One region of the Oceaniserpentilla sp. 4NH20-0058 genome, then DNA from elsewhere that is predicted to be linked to it. Evidence: predicted binding sites of a transcription regulator. Region 1 holds the regulator's gene; each other region holds the start of a gene.

Region 1 (2,208 bases):
CATACTTTTGGATGAACCCTTTGCAGGGGTTGACCCCATATCAGTGGGAGATATAAAAAGTATCGTAAAACAACTGAAGAAACGCGGTTTAGGTGTACTGATAACCGACCACAATGTTCGAGAAACCCTTGATATTTGTGAGAAAGCTTATATCGTGGGTAATGGTCACATTATCGCAGAAGGTTCTGCTGAAGATGTTTTATCAAATCAGCAAGTCAAAGATATTTATTTAGGTGATGACTTTAAGTTGTAATCTTGTATATTCAGGGTAACAAGTCAAAGTGACATGGGATTAAGCAGTATTATATGAAAGCCTCGCTCCAACTTAAAATGGGTCAGCAGCTGACCATGACTCCTCAGCTGCAACAGGCCATCCGTTTACTTCAGCTTTCTACCCTAGATCTGCAGCAAGAAATTCAAAACGCTCTGGACTCAAACCCTTTGCTCGATGTAGATGAAGAGTTTGAAGGCGATGCCAATCAAGACATCAACTCACAAAGTGAAGACAAACAAGAAACTACCCAACCAGTAGAAGAAACCCAATCGGATGAGCCAACCGCCGCCGATGACTGGAATGAAAACATTCCGGACGAACTGTCTACCGACAGTGAATGGGACGATACTTGGCAAGCCTCCGCTGCCCCTACATCCATGACAGAAAGCCACTCAGGCTCATCATCTGGTGATGATTTTGACATGGATAGCCGAAACGGCAGTACTGATGATCTACGTGATCACCTATTATGGCAGCTTAACCTAACTCCTATGTCAGAAAACGATCACCTAATTGCCATCAACATCATTGAAGGTGTGGACGATGACGGCTACTTAAAAGTTGATCTTGAAGACATTGTTGGGTCATTAAACCCAGAGCTTGAAATTGAACTAGACGAAGTAGAAGCCGTATTACATTTACTCCAACAATTTGAGCCTAGCGGTGTATGTGCCCGTGATTTACAAGAATGCTTATCACTGCAACTGCGCCAACTACCCATTGAAACACCATGGTTGCCATTAGCTCAAACCTTAATCGATCAATACATCGACTTATTAGGCTCTAAAGATTACGCAGCACTTATGCGTAAATTAAAAGTCAAAGAAGACGAGCTAAAAGTGGTTATTCGAGGCATACAAGAATTAAATCCACGCCCAGGCTCACAAATTGATCCACAAACCAGCGAATACGTCATACCTGATGTTATGGTTCGTAAAATCAAAGGTGAGTGGCGTGTTGAATTAAACCCTGAAATTGCCCCTAAATTGCGCATCAATGACCACTACGCATCAATGGTGAAGCGCGCTGACAGCAGCGCAGACAACAATTTCATCAAGGATCACTTACAGGAAGCCCGCTGGTTTCTTAAAAGCTTACAAAGCCGTAACGAAACCTTGCTTAAAGTGGCCATGAAAATCGTTGAGTATCAACAAGACTTTTTAGAACAAGGGGATGAAGCAATGAAACCCTTGGTTCTGCATGACATTGCCGAGGCAGTAGGCATGCATGAATCCACCATTTCTCGTGTTACCACTCAAAAATACATGCATACACCGGCCGGTATTTTCGAGTTGAAGTACTTTTTCTCTAGCCATGTGAGTACCACCAGTGGTGGAGAGTGCTCATCAACCGCAATTAGAGCTATGATTAAAAAGCTCATTTCAGTCGAAAGTGCTAAAAAGCCTTTAAGCGACAGCAAAATTGCCAACATGTTAGAAGAAGAAGGCATCAAGGTTGCACGTAGAACTGTAGCCAAGTACCGTGAGGCGATGCACATTCCACCGTCAAACGAACGGAAACGCTTGGTTTAGCCATTAGTATATGGCGAATAAACGAGTTTTCGCCGATAAACTATTTATTAGATTATCAGCATATTCACGCACTCTGGAACTGGAGTGCCGACAGTAGGAGCCATCTATGCAAATTAATATCAGCGGCCATCATGTTGAAGTGACTCAATCCTTAAAGGATTACGTTCAGTCTAAAGTGGAAAAGCTTGAGCGTCACTTTGATAACATAACCAATGTACAAGTCACCCTGACCGTAGAAAAGCTCGCCCAAAAGGCAGAAGCCACCATCCATGCTGCTGGCGCCGATTTACACGCCAACGCAGATAGCGAAGACATGTACACCGCTATCGACAGCATGACGGATAAACTAGACCGCCAACTGCTTAAGCACAAAGAAAAGATGGTTAATCACCGTCATGGAAA
Region 2 (2,208 bases), on a different contig from region 1:
TCTTCAACCCTGATGGAACACTCGATGTTGAAGCAACGGGCGACTTGTATGTTACCAATTGGGATCCAATTAACGCAGAAGGGTCACCAACAGGATCATTAAAATCACTAAATGTTCTGGAAGGTGGCTTACCGTTAACCGATCCACCAAGCAACTCAAATTTTCAAATTGAATTGGATGGCTCTACTCAATTTGGTAGCCCATTCAGTGTGGCCGAGGTCAGTCAAAACGGTTATACAACTGGACGACTTACTGGGCTTGAAATCGACGCAGACGGGTTTATGTTTGCACGGTTTACCAATGGTCAGGCGCAAGTGTTAGGTCAAGTTGCATTTGCTAGCTTTAAAAACCCGGAAGGTTTAGTACCGTTAGGGGATACATCATGGGGGGAATCATTTGAATCGGGTACACCAACGGTTGGCTCCCCTAGAACCGGCACATTCGGTAACCTTCGATCCTCGGCATTAGAAGACAGTAACGTGGATTTATCTGAAGAATTAGTGGGTTTAATCATTGCACAGCGGAACTTCCAAGCCAGTGCTAAAACCATTGAAACCTCGGATACGGTTACACAGACAATCATTCAGCTTTAAGTAGTTGAGTTAGGAGTCTGATGCAGGTAAAGGAATATGCTAGCTATTATCCGGTAGATGCTAGGGAGTAATTTTAAAATAAAATCTAAAAAGTAGGGTGGGTTAGCGCAGCGTAACCCACCGACAATCGCTTTAAATGCGCAGGCTGTTATTTGTTAAAAGTTAGGCGGCAATAAAAGACAGGCCTTGCCGCTTTTTAACTTTGATGTATATCGCCTGTTTGAATTTCGCAAACTGAATGATGATATTTAGTGAAAAATATTCTAGGTTTAGTATGTATTTCATCCCGCACCTCCCGTTCCATATACCTTCAAAATAATTGGCACCCCAATTGCAATCTCTTAATTAGAAAAAACCATTGCCGCTTTTTCAGGCAGGTAAATGAATTAGGAGAATACAATGGATCGTGCGTTATACATCGCCATGTCCGGCGCGAAGCAAAATACAATCGGTCAAGCTGCCGAGGCCAACAACTTGGCTAACGTGAGCACAACGGGGTTTCGTCGTGATTTTGAACAAGCTCGATCCATGCCCGTCTTTGGTGATTATTATCCTACCCGTGCATATGCCATGGAAGAGCGTCCCGCCAGTGATTTTAACCCAGGTACGCTTATTCACACAGGTCGTGATTTAGATATCGGGATAGATAACCAAGGGTGGATAGCAGTACAAGACAGTAACGGTGAAGAAGCCTACACACGCCGAGGCGATTTACGTGTAGATCAGTTGGGACGCTTAATAAACGGTGAAGGCCTTCAAGTCATGGGAGTAGGGGGGCCGTTGGTTGTCCCCCCTTATGAAAAACTCGAAATAGCCGGAGATGGCACTATCTCTATTCAGGCTCTGGGTGATGATCCTGCGGTAGTCGCAGACATAGAGCAACTTAAACTTGTCATGCCAGATTTAACCGAAATGGAAAAAGGGGAGGACGGTTTATTTCGCATGCGAGGACAAGAACCCGGAGACGTACAACCGTTTGACCCTACCGTGCGCGTAGAAAGCGGACATCTAGAACACAGCAACGTAAATGCGGTGCAGTCGTTAACACAAATTATGTCTTTGCATCGCCAATATGAATTACAAGTGAAAATGATGAGCACCGCAGATGAAAATGCACAGGTGACTCAATCTATTATGGATATTCAGTAGTACGGATAAAAATTTAGTTTAAAGGTGTGTTGAAACATCAAGGAGAGCTGTCATGCATTCAGCATTATGGGTCAGTAAAACCGGTTTAAATGCGCAAGATTATAATTTGACCACCATATCAAATAACCTTGCAAACGTATCAACAACAGGTTTCAAAAAAGACAGAGCAGTCTTTGAAGATTTAATTTATCAAATACAACGTCAGCCCGGTGCCTTATCCTCACAGGATTCGCGTCTTCCATCAGGCTTACAAATCGGTACGGGTGTTAAGGTAGCAGGCACGCAAAAAATTCACACCACCGGTAGTTTGCAAGAAACCTCACAACCGTTGGATTTAGCGATAAACGGCCGTGGCTTTTTCCAAATTGCCATGCCTGATGGTACAACGGCTTATACTCGCGACGGTACTTTCCACATGGATGCGGAAGGGCAAATCGTAAACGCAGTGGGTTATTTACTTGAGCCC
Region 3 (2,208 bases), on a different contig from region 1:
AAAATGTTGAGCGCAATTCATAACACTAGATGTTAGATGGTGGATGCAAGATGTATTTCGCTTGAACCCGCTCAACATTCCGGAGGAGCGAGGCGGAATCCACTTGTAATCGTAGAGAGGGTTAGCATGAGAGAAGGGAAGGCGTAACCCACCATTGCACCCAAAAATGACTACCGAGAAAACCATGAGTTACGATCTCGCTTCGCTTGATCTAACACCGTTCTACTCTCATCTCTCATCTCTCATCTCTCATCTCCGAATATCAATTTTGTGCGCTTTATTGAGAAATACACAAAAAAAACAGATACAGTAGAGCTTCACTGAGAGCTATTTATGAAAATTATATCCCTACTGTTTTTGATATTGCCTATTTTTAGTTATGCACAAGTTTACACTTGGATAAATAAAGAGGGTGGTCGTGTTTATGGCGACGAGCCACCTGCTCATGCAAACAAGGCTGAACTTCCCAGTATTCAAGAAGTGAATATGCCCAAAATAGTGCAAAATGAAGATTCCACCAAAACCGACGAAGAAAATGAATTTAAAGGTTATGACACCCTTGAAATAATTAGCCCCAAAGAAGACCACATCATTACATCCAAAGACCTAGGAAAGGTTAAATTACTGCTGCATATTCAACCAGAACTTCAACCCAAAGATGAAATCGTATTATTATTAAACGGTCGAATCGTGCAAAAATCCCGTAAGCTAGAATTCGAACTAGACAGCCTCAACCGCGGCTCCCACCTGCTTCAGCTACAAGTTCGTAATGGTAATAAAGCCCTAATTATTAGCCCTAAACGCCGTATCCACGTACAACGCCCATCCATATTAAATCGCTCACGCTCTTAATGGTGCACGCCTGCATCATTATAGTGCTATATTGACCATTGATTTTGTTCTTTCGAACTAAAGCACCCTTGTGAACCACCTATTCATGGGAGGGTTTGGCAATAACAGTGCAAAATTGAAATGGCTTACTTCTTGCTACAAGGCCATTACCTAGGAAAAGATATGTTATGGCCGATTTCGTTTTTTATAAGCAACTGATCAATCATCTAAATAGTTCAATATTAGTACTAGATGATCAGCTGTCTGTTCAATACCTCAATCCTGCTGCTGAGGCTCTTTTGCAAGTCAGTGGTCGTCGCTGTGTAGGCGTAGCTGCTGAAACTGTCTTCTTAGATGTTAAGCAGGATGTGCAAACCTTCGAAGCATCTCTTAGCCAAGAAACCTCATTCACAAAACGAGAAGCCGAAGTTAAGCTTTTGAATCAACAAATCATCACACTAGATTACAGTGTTAGTCCTGTTGAGTTTGATAAAACCATGTGCCTCGTTGTTGAGATGCACCCACGTGATCGTTTGTTACGCATTAGCCGTGAAGAAGAACTCATTACAGCACAAGCCACAACCCAAGCACTCGTACGTGGTATGGCCCATGAGATTAAAAATCCTTTAGGAGGCATTCGCGGTAGCGCACAATTATTAGAGCGCGTGCTAGATAATGATGAACTGAAAGAATACACCCATATCATCATTGAAGAAGTCGATCGCTTAAGAAACCTAGTAGATAAAATGCTAGGGCCCAATAAATTACTCGAACGAAAATCAACTAATATCCACGAAGTACTCGAGCGAGTACACAGTTTGATTTTCGTAGAAGCAGAAGGCCACCTTAAATTACGTCGAGATTATGACCCAAGTATTCCTGAGTTTTTGGCCGACAAAGAGCAACTTATTCAGGTGGTGCTGAATATTACCCGTAATGCAATGCAAGCATTATTGGGGCAGCAAGACCCTGAATACTTCCCCGAGATCACATTAAGAACTCGGGCAATTCGCCAATTCACCATTGGCCACACTAAACACAGACTCGTATTGCATCTAAGCATTATCGATAACGGGCCTGGTATTCCAGAAAACATTAGAGAAAGTTTGTTCTTCCCAATGGTCAGTGGTCGAGCCGAAGGCACCGGACTTGGGCTATCCATCGCTCAGTCCATAATCAATCAACACCAGGGAATTATTGAATGTGATAGCAAGCCGGGACAAACGCATTTTTCAATTTACTTACCACTAGAGCTTGATCAAAACGATTATTCCGCTCAAGTGCAAAAAAATATATTTTAAAGATTGGGACTAAGCCATGAATAAAGTTTGGATTATCGACGACGACCGTTCTATACGCTGGGTATTAGAAAAGGCG

What was found. The regulator sigma-54, encoded in region 1, starts transcription at its own class of promoters, with help from an activator protein. The targets are predictions, from matches to a motif close to TGGCACNNNNNTTGCTNT.
Region 2: a site for sigma-54 is predicted at 914-931, ahead of ABWV45_RS08600 (flagellar basal body rod protein FlgF). Genes of this name have one in related genera too.
Region 3: a site for sigma-54 is predicted at 974-991, ahead of glnL (nitrogen regulation protein NR(II)). Genes of this name have one in related genera too.

Annotation. Positions count from the first base shown of each region.
Region 1 covers NZ_BAABWE010000002.1:58,730-60,937, forward strand. Annotated here, with positions in the region: gene lptB (LPS export ABC transporter ATP-binding protein) at 1-253, shown strand, start outside; gene ABWV45_RS03440 (RNA polymerase factor sigma-54) at 307-1,806, shown strand; gene hpf (ribosome hibernation-promoting factor, HPF/YfiA family) at 1,913-2,208, shown strand, end outside.
Region 2 covers NZ_BAABWE010000005.1:130,264-132,471, forward strand. Annotated here, with positions in the region: gene ABWV45_RS08590 (flagellar hook-basal body complex protein) at 1-593, shown strand, start outside; gene ABWV45_RS08595 (hypothetical protein) at 756-878, opposite strand; gene ABWV45_RS08600 (flagellar basal body rod protein FlgF) at 993-1,742, shown strand; gene flgG (flagellar basal-body rod protein FlgG) at 1,795-2,208, shown strand, end outside.
Region 3 covers NZ_BAABWE010000004.1:176,642-178,849, reverse strand. Annotated here, with positions in the region: gene ABWV45_RS07505 (DUF4124 domain-containing protein) at 334-852, shown strand; gene glnL (nitrogen regulation protein NR(II)) at 1,020-2,132, shown strand; gene glnG (nitrogen regulation protein NR(I)) at 2,149-2,208, shown strand, end outside.